Regions from separate parts of the Pseudomonas sp. X10 genome, predicted to be linked through region 1. Evidence: riboswitches for the same ligand, from Rfam matches in the RefSeq annotation. Region 1 holds a riboswitch; the other holds the start of a gene.
What was found. A riboswitch is a leader RNA that binds a small molecule or an ion and turns the genes downstream of it on or off. The one in region 1 is predicted to bind cobalamin.

Region 1 (4,595 bases):
GTGTGCCGAGACCACGTAGTCGCGGTTGAACAGGTTGTTCAACTGCAAGCCCAGGCGCACGTCCGGCAGTACCTGCCAGCCGAGGTTGGCGTCGACCACGGTGTAGCCGGGCACGTTCTGGCTGTTGGCGGTGTTGGCGTAGCGTTGGTCGACGTAGCGCAGACCGATGCCAGCGTCCACGCCGTGGGCGAAGCCTTTGTTCACCCAGAGGTTGGCGGTGCGCCGTGGTACGTTGGCTGGGCGGTTGCCAGCACGGTCCACTGGAGTGCCACTGACCATCTCGAAGAAGTCGTCGTACTTGGCGCGTACGACCGAGGCGTTGGCCGAAACCTGCCACTGGTTGGCCAGGGCCAGTTCAAGGGACGCTTCCAAACCGTCGGAGGTTTGCTGCCCAGCCTGCTGGCTGGTATGGCTGATGGGGTCGGCGACCAGCAGCTTCTTCTTGACGATGTGATAGGCCGCCAGGGTCCACTCGCCACGGCCTTCCCAGAACCGCTGCTTGAGGCCGAACTCGGTCTGCTTCGACTCGGTCAGGTCGTAGTTCATTTGCGTCGGGCTGAGGCTGATCAGGTTGCTCACGCCGTCTTCGCTGGTGGAGTACTGGCCGTACAGCGACAGGTCGTCGGTCACGGCAAAGACCAGGCCGGCGCGCCAGTTGCCGCCTTGCAGGCTGCGGTCGCTGCGGCTGCCATCGACCAGGTTGTCGCGGTCGATGTGGTTCTGGTCGCGGCGCACGCCGGTGACCAGCGACAGGCGCTCGGTCAGTTGGGTGCGGTTCTCGGCGAACAGGGCGAAGGTGTGGGTCGTGCTCAAGGTCTGCGGGCGCAGCGGCGAGTCGCTGTGGAACCAGCCTGGCGCTGGGCTCCACGGGTCGATGTAATCGCCGCCGATGTCGTTGTATGGCGAGTTGCTGTCGACATTGAAGCGGATCTTGTTGTACTCGGCACCGACCACGGTCTTGCTGGCCAGGCCAAACAGCGAGTGGTCGAAGGTGAAGCTCTGGCGGTCGCCGATCTGTTCCTGGTTGTGCTTGATTTCCAGGAAGCTTTCACGCAGCAGTTGCTCGCGGTCTGCATCCCAGGTGTAGTCCTCGGCGTTGCGCCAATGTCGGCGGCTTTTGATGTAGTACAGCTGGTTGCTGGCACTGACGGTGTCGCTGATGGTCCAGTCAGTGTTGAAGCGGGTCCACTCGTCGTGGTAGCGCTGCACGTCGTTGCGGATGTTGTAGTTCTTCTTGCGCAAGCTGTCGCGGTAGTGGCCGTCGATCAGCGGGGTGCCGAAGTAGTTCATCGGCTCGGCGTCGCCGCGCTCGTGGGCCAGGGTGAAGCTCAGGTCGTCGGTGGCGTCGAAGCGCAGGGCGGCGCTCAAGGCCAGGTTGCGCGAATCGCCGCGGTCGACCCAGCCGTTGCCTTCCTGGCGGTTGAGGGTCACGCGGTAGCTCAGGCGCTCGCTGAGGCTACCGCCGCTGTCCAGGCCAAGCTGCTGGCGGTCCCAGGAGCCATAGCCCAGGCGCAGATGGTTGCGGATCTCGCCGGCGAAGGGTTTTTTCGGGATTACGTTGACCACCGCGCCGGTGGCGCCTTCGCCGTACAGCACCGAGGCCGGGCCACGGATCACGTCGATGCGCTCGACCATCCAGGGGTCGACCGGGAAGGTCTGGGTGCCGGCACCGGTGTACAGGCGCGCACCGTCGAACAGGGTCATCACCGAGCCATGGCCGGTGAAGCCGCGCGCCGAGAGGGCGGTGCCGCCGTTACCCGGAGTCCCGGCCGAGGTGATGCCCGGCGAGCGGGTGACGGCGTCCTGTACGGTCAGGTTGGCGCGCTGCTGGATCTGCTCGGCCGTGATGCTGCTGGTGCTGGCCGGGGTCTCCAGGGCACTGAGGTTCAGGCGCGAGCCGGCTGGCACAGGCGTGGCCAGGTCGATGGTCTGGGCGTCGCGGGTATCGGTGATAGCCGTGGAGGGCAGGGCCAGGACCTTGCTGTCTTGCTCATCGGCCAGGGCCGGAAGGGAGACGGCCAGGCAGGCCGCCAGGGTGTGAAGCTTATTGATGCGGGACATGTCGTTCCACTGCGAACAGGAATGAATGAATCCCGGTGGAAACAACGCATGAAGGAACCACGCACGCAGGCGCGCACGCGAAAACCGGCCTGCGCCCGCCCACCGCGGGTTGCCAAACGAAGCTTCAGGCCGGTCTCCGGGCTTGCGAGGGTCATGACGCCTTCACCTTCCCATGCTCTAGGTCTGTTCCTGTTTCATTCGCGGTCGCGAATGAAGCGGGAGCAGCCCTTGCACACAGTGGTATGTCGAAGGATTCGCTCGCTTACCGTTGCGGGGGCAGCGCCGGACTAGTCATGGGGACATGACGCACCGGCTTCCCGTTTCACCCTGCGCACGGCGGCGCAGGACACCTGAAACTGGCGCGCATCTGACCATCGAATGGATATTCAGTCAATCGTTTGGAGGGGCGTTGGTGTGCGGCGATGCCAGCTTGTGCGGCGGGCCGGACACCGACGGCTGCGATGTCCGGCTGCACAACACGCCGCCGTTGGACACGGCGGCGAGAGAGGGAAGGGCGATCAGGCGACCTTGACGATCCAGCCTGCCGGTGCCTCGACGTCACCGCTCTGGATGCCGGTCAGCTCGCTGTAGAGCTTCTGGGTGACCGGGCCGACTTCGCTTTCGCTGTAGAAGACGTGCAGCTTGCCTTGGTACTCGATGCCGCCGATCGGGGTGATCACAGCAGCGGTGCCGCAGGCGCCGGCTTCGATGAAGCGGTCGAGCTGGTCGATCAGCACGTCGCCTTCGATCACCTTCAGGCCCAGGCGCGATTCTGCCAGTTCCATCAGCGACAGGCGGGTGATGCCAGGCAGCACCGAGGCCGACTTCGGTGTCACGAACTCCTTGTTGGAGGTGATGCCGAAGAAGTTGGCCGAACCGACTTCCTCGATCTTCGAGTGGGTCAGTGGGTCCAGGTAGATGCAGTCGGCGAAGTGGGCTTTCTTGGCTTCGGCCCCCGGCATCAGGCTGGCTGCGTAGTTGCCGCCGACCTTGGCCGCGCCGGTGCCCTGTGGGGCAGCACGGTCGTAGCTGGAAATCAGGAAGTTATGTGGGGTCATGCCGCCCTTGAAGTACGAGCCGACCGGGATGGCGAAGACCGAGAAAATGAACTCGGGGGCGGTGCGCACGCCGATGTTGTCACCCACGCCGATGACGAAAGGACGCAGGTACAGGGCGCCTTTGCCATACGGTGGAACGAAGCGCTCGTTGGCCTTGACCACCTGCTTGCACGCCTCGATGAACACATCGGTCGGCACCTGCGGCATCAGCAGGCGAGCGCAGCTGCGCTGCATGCGAGCGGCGTTCTGGTCCGGGCGGAACAGGTTGATCGAACCATCCTTGCAGCGGTAGGCCTTCAGGCCTTCGAAGCATTGCTGGCCGTAGTGCAGGGCGGTCGAGCCCTCGCTGATGTGCAGCTGGTTGTCTTCGGTCAGGGTGCCCTGGTCCCACTCGCCATTGCGCCAGAAGGACAGGTAGCGCTTGTCAGTCTTGATGTAGTCGAAGCCCAGCTTGTCCCAGTTAATGCTTTCGTTGCTCATGACACCCTCTATTGTCTTGCAGATGCCTGATCGCTCAGGCCGCTGTTAATTGCGCACCTCGCCACGATAATACATCCGCCGCAGATCGGAAACGGCCAGTCACGAATTGGTGCGTACCTTAAGTGGTGTGGCCACCAGGCCATCGCCTCCATTCCCGTCTGCCTCAAAACAGCGCACCCCTCAGGTTGGCCCGCAACCTGCAACGGCCTGCCCATCGATTACTGATCGATTGGTCAGGCATGCGCCTTCGGGCGGATGCAGGTTGTTCAACCGAGGCGGCCGTTGTGCCGCATGTACCGGGGCTTTGGGCATGTCCATGCCGGAAAACATCGCGAACCTTGAGGCGCAGGCGGGCTGGAGCGCGGAGCTGAAGCTGCGCTTCATCCGACGCGAGCGCATGACCTGCATTGGTGCGCGTAAACATTTCGGACCTCTTTTGGTGCAGCGCCCGTTCTATCCCGAAGGGGCGCCGTGCCACGTTTATGTGCTGCATCCTCCGGGAGGCATCGTCGGAGGCGACCGCCTGGCCCTGGACATCCACCTTGAGCCGGGCAGCCACGCTTTGCTGACGATGCCGGGGGCGAGCAAGTTCTACCGCAGCGCCGGGCCGACCGCGCAGCTCGAACAGCGCTTCGTGCTGGAGGAGGGCAGCACGCTGGAATGGTTGCCCCAGGACAGCATCTTCTTCGCCGGCGCGCGCGCCGCGCTGCACAGCCGCTTCAGCCTCGCCCCCGGTGCCCGCCTGCTGGCCTGGGAGACCTTGTGCCTGGGCCGTCCGGTGATGAACGAGACGTTCAGCCACGGCGCCCTGGACAGCCGCCTGATCATCGACATGCCTGAAGATCCCGGCCTGCACGAGCGCTTGCGCCTGGACGGCGGGAACCTGGACAAGCTCGCCGGCCATCCGCTGCTGGCGACCTTCTGCGCCGCACCGGCCGACGCCGCGGCCCTCGACCTGGTCCGTGCCGAGCTGGAGACGCTGGCGACGCCGGCAGG
Region 2 (4,595 bases), 290 kb from region 1:
TGCCCTTGCCACCCTGGCGCAGGAAGTGCCAGAGCCGCTCGGCCTGCTCATCCGACACGCTGCCCAGACTCATCAGTTCAGGGTCCGGACGATCGTCACCAGGTACCAAGATCAGCTGTATGCCCTGCTCGGCCAGGGCGACCAATTGCTCGACGCCATAGCGCCAGTAGCCGACGCCGCCGTGCAGCGACACCAGGATGACCTTGGCGTGGCGCAATACCTGATCGACATAAAGGTCGACCGAGGCATGGTTCTGCACCTGCATCGGGTTGGCCAGGCGCAGGCTGGGGTAATCGTCCGGCAACTGCTGGGCAGTTTCGGCCAGCAGCGCCAAGTGCGAATCGCCGCTGCAGAGGATCACCAGGTCGGCGGGGGTCTGGCCGAGGTCGGCGATGCTGTCGTCCGGCACGAAACCGCCGGGCTGGGTCCGCAGCAGGTGCATGGATCAGGCGCCCAGGGCCTGGCGCAGGCGCGCTTCCAATTGCGCCGCGTCTAGCTCCTGGCCAATCAGCACCAGGCGCGTGACGCGTGGCTCGTCGGCGCGCCAGGCGCGGTCGAAGTGCTTGTCGAAACGCGTGCCCACGCCCTGGATCAGCAGGCGCATCGGTTTACCCGGTATGGCGGCGAAACCCTTGGCGCGCAGAATGCCGAATTCGACCACCAGTTGGGTCAGGGCATCGAGCAGCAGACTTTCGTCAGCTTCCGGCAGGTCGATGGAGATCGAATCGAAGGCATCGTGATCGTGGTCGTCGTGGTCATCACCGTCGTGATGGCTGTCATGGTGGGTACGGCGGCCATCGATGTGCGCCTCTGACTCGGCGCCCACGCCCAACAGGACCTCCAACGGCAGGCGGCCGCTGCTCGCTTCGATCACCTTGACTGCCGGCGGCAGCTCTTCGAGCACTTCGGCGCGCACCTTGGCAAGACCGTCGGCGGCGATCAGATCGGCCTTGTTCAACACCACCAGGTCAGCGCTGGCCAACTGGTCGGCGAACAGCTCGTGCAGGGGCGACTCATGGTCAAGGTTGGGGTCGAGCTTGCGCTGGGCATCGACCTGCTCGGGGTAGGCAGCGAAGGTGCCCGCGGCCACGGCCGGGCTGTCGACCACGGTGATCACCGCGTCGACGGTGCAGGCGTTGCGGATTTCCGGCCATTGGAAGGCTTGCACCAACGGCTTGGGCAGGGCCAGGCCGCTGGTCTCGATAAGGATGTGGTCCAGGTCGCCACGGCGTGCGACCAGCTCGCGCATCACCGGGAAGAACTCTTCCTGCACGGTGCAGCACAGGCAGCCATTGGCCAGTTCGTAGACGCGGCCGCTGGCCTCTTCCTCGGTACAGCCGATGCTGCACTGCTTGAGGATCTCACCGTCGATGCCCAGCTCGCCGAACTCATTGACGATGACGGCAATGCGCCGCCCTTGGGCGTTGTCGAGCATGTGCCGGAGCAAGGTGGTCTTGCCCGAGCCGAGGAAGCCGGTAACGATGGTGACGGGGAGCTTGGCCAGTGTTTTCATGTCGATGCCCTTGGCAGGATGGCGGGCATGCAGGACGAGGACCGCCAGCCGGACAAGGCCTGGGCGCGTTCGCCACCGGATCACCCCGCCCGGTTGAAAGTCGAAATCGGAACGAGGCAGGTCTCCTGGCTTGCACCTTGCCGGCCTCGGCCGGGTCGGACGACGCCTTCCCGCGCCTCGGCGCAGTGGCTGTGTCGTTCCTTTCAGTGCTTACAGTTGCGGGGGCAGCCGCGGCTTCACCGCGTTCCCGTCTTAGCTTCGCCTGGCACGGATGCCATTGCGAAGAACCTCGAAGCGGCTAGGCTACGCAGTGCCCTGCAGGCGGTCAACCGCTGCCTGTGATTGACGGGGAAACGGCCCCGTGATTTGCTAGCAACCTGCGTTCAGGTGCCCCTTCGGGGGTGAAACGGGAAACCGGTGCGTCGCAGGCCCTGACCGGGCCGGACAAAGCCGGTGCTGCCCCCGCAACGGTAAGCGAGAAAAGCGTCAAGACCACTGCGCCCGTCGTATGGCATGGGAAGGTGACGCCTCTGACAGTGCGTCCACTGCCCTGTCCTCGTCAGCCCGGAGACCGGCCTGTCGTCGATTGAACACCCCGCGGTGGGCGGGCGTTGTCGCAAACCCCGGCGGGCCGCGTCCGGGGTTTCGTCGCGCTTGCCTGTTGCCCCTAAACAAGCAAGAGGAAAGCGTCATGCCCATCACGACCGCCAAGCACAGCGTCGCCACCCCCGCCAGCCTCAGCCAGCGTGTACTGATCGCCGCCGGTGCCAGCCTGCTGGGCCTGTGCCTGATCTACTTCGCCGGTTTCTCGCACATCGACGCGGTGCACAATGCCGCTCACGACACCCGCCACAGCGCCGCCTTCCCTTGCCACTGAGTACGCCCGCATGATCAAGCGCATTGCCCGTACCGCCGGCTTCAGCGGACTACTCGCCGCCCTGTTACTGACCCTGTTGCAGAGCCTTTGGGTCACTCCACTGATCCTCCAGGCGGAAACCTATGAAAGCGCGGCCCCCGCCGGCGAGCACCACGAGCATGGCGGCGAAGCCGTTGCCGCCCATGAGCACGACGACGAGGTCTGGGCGCCGGAAGATGGCTGGCAGCGCCTGCTTTCCACCACCGGTGGCAACCTGGTGGTCGCGGTCGGCTTCGCCCTGATCCTCGCCGCCCTCTATAGCCTGCGCGAACCAGGCCGGGTCACCACTGGCGCGCTCTGGGGCCTGGCGGGCTTCGCCGTGTTCTGCCTGGCGCCGACCTTGGGCTTGCCGCCGGAGCTGCCAGGCACCGCTGCTGCCGACCTAGGCCAGCGCCAGGGCTGGTGGATCGCTACCGCCGCCGCCACGGCCGTGGGCCTAGCACTGCTGGTGTTTGCCCATCACTGGCTGTTCAAGGTACTTGGCGCAGCGCTGTTGGTCGTGCCCCACCTGATCGGCGCCCCGCAGCCCGAGGTGCATGAAAGCCTGGCTCCCGAGGCCCTCGGCAAGCAGTTCGTGATCGCCTCCTGGCTGACCAACGCGGCCTTCTGGGTAGCCCTCGGCCTGATCACCGCCTGGCTGTACCGGCGTGGCAACCACGCCTGATGCGCACAGCAGGCTGCAGCCCGGCCCTGTACGCTGGCATCGGCTGCCGCCGTGGTTGCCCGGCCAGCGAGCTGGGCGACCTGCTCCATCAGGCCCTTGACACCCATGGCTTGCCCCTGGCAGCGCTCAAGGGCCTGGCCAGTATCGACCTGAAGTCGGATGAGGTCGGGTTACGGCAACTGGCCGATGAACTCGGCCTGCCCCTGGTATTCTTCAGCGCCGCGCAACTGGCCCACTTCGAAGCGCGGTTGAGCCACCGCTCCACCACGGCCTGGCGACACAGCGGTTGCTGGGGCGTCGCCGAAAGCGCGGCGCTGGCCATGGCCACCCGCCATGAAGGCCATGCCATCTTGCAGGTTCCTCGCCGCGTACAGGGCCAGGCGACCCTGGCATTGGCCTGCGGCACCGGGTTTGACGGATAATCGCCGTTTTACCCAGCAAGGATTCCCCATGACGGTCTATTTCATCGGCGCAGGCCCCGGCGACCCGGAGCTGATCACGGTCAAAGGCCAACGCCTGATCCGCCAATGCCCGGTGATCATCTATGCTGGCTCGCTGGTCCCGGCCGCCGTGCTCGAGGGCCATACGGCCCGGACCGTGATCAACAGTGCCGAACTGCACCTGGAACAAATCATCGCAGCCATCCGTGACGCCCATGCAAAAGGCTTGGACGTCGCCCGTGTCCACAGTGGCGACCCGAGCCTGTATGGCGCCATCGGCGAGCAGATCCGCCACTTGCGCGAGCTCGACATCGACTACCAGATCATCCCCGGCGTTACTGCCACGGCCGCCAGCGCGGCCCTGCTCGGCTGCGAGCTGACCCTACCCGACGTGGCGCAGACCGTGATCCTCACGCGTTATGGCGATAGCTCGCCGATGCCGGCTGGCGAACAGTTGGCCGACCTCGCACGCCACCGCTGCACCCTGGCCATCCACCTGGGGGTCAAGCACCTGGACAAGATCGTTGCGGACCTACTGCCCCATTACGGTACCGACTGCCCGATCGCCGTGATCCATCGTGCCACCTGGCCGGATCAGGACTGGGTACAGGGCACCCTGCAGGACATCGTCGAACGCGCCCGGGAAAAGGGCTTTCGCCGCACCGCGCTGATTCTGGTCGGCCATGTGCTGGGCGATGCGCCCTTCGCCGAGTCGGCGCTGTACCGCGCTGGCCATGCCCACCTCTATCGGCCCTGAGCAGGCGAGCTTGCCAGCCCAGCCCTGGCAGTTGCAGACTCGACAGTCCCTCTCCACCCGAGGCCCCCGCCATGCTTGAGCTACGCCCTAACTGTGAATGCTGTGGCACCGATCTGCCGGGAGACAGCCCGGATGTCCTGATCTGCTCGTTCGAGTGCACCTTCTGCCGCGCTTGCAATGACAGCCAGTTCAAAGGGCATTGCCCGAACTGCGCAGGCACCCTGGTCGCTCGTCCGGCCCGCGTCGGTGCGGCCCTGGCGCGCAATCCAGCATCCACCGAACGTATTCTCAAGGCTCATGAAGGT

Region 2: another riboswitch for cobalamin. It lies ahead of ACYU03_RS11985 (CbtB domain-containing protein); the one in region 1 lies ahead of ACYU03_RS10700 (TonB-dependent receptor).

What each region holds. Positions count from the first base shown of each region.
Region 1 covers NZ_CM142677.1:2,325,486-2,330,080, forward strand. Annotated here, with positions in the region: gene ACYU03_RS10700 (TonB-dependent receptor) at 1-2,061, opposite strand, end outside; cobalamin riboswitch at 2,172-2,430, opposite strand; gene ACYU03_RS10705 (branched-chain amino acid aminotransferase) at 2,580-3,599, opposite strand; gene ACYU03_RS10710 (urease accessory protein UreD) at 3,910-4,595, shown strand, end outside.
Region 2 covers NZ_CM142677.1:2,614,466-2,619,060, reverse strand. Annotated here, with positions in the region: gene cobN (cobaltochelatase subunit CobN) at 1-442, opposite strand, end outside; gene cobW (cobalamin biosynthesis protein CobW) at 446-1,513, opposite strand; cobalamin riboswitch at 1,612-1,820, opposite strand; cobalamin riboswitch at 1,881-2,107, shown strand; gene ACYU03_RS11985 (CbtB domain-containing protein) at 2,205-2,390, shown strand; gene ACYU03_RS11980 (CbtA family protein) at 2,401-3,093, shown strand; gene ACYU03_RS11975 (cobalamin biosynthesis protein) at 3,093-3,515, shown strand; gene cobM (precorrin-4 C(11)-methyltransferase) at 3,544-4,290, shown strand; gene ACYU03_RS11965 (DUF1272 domain-containing protein) at 4,362-4,595, shown strand, end outside.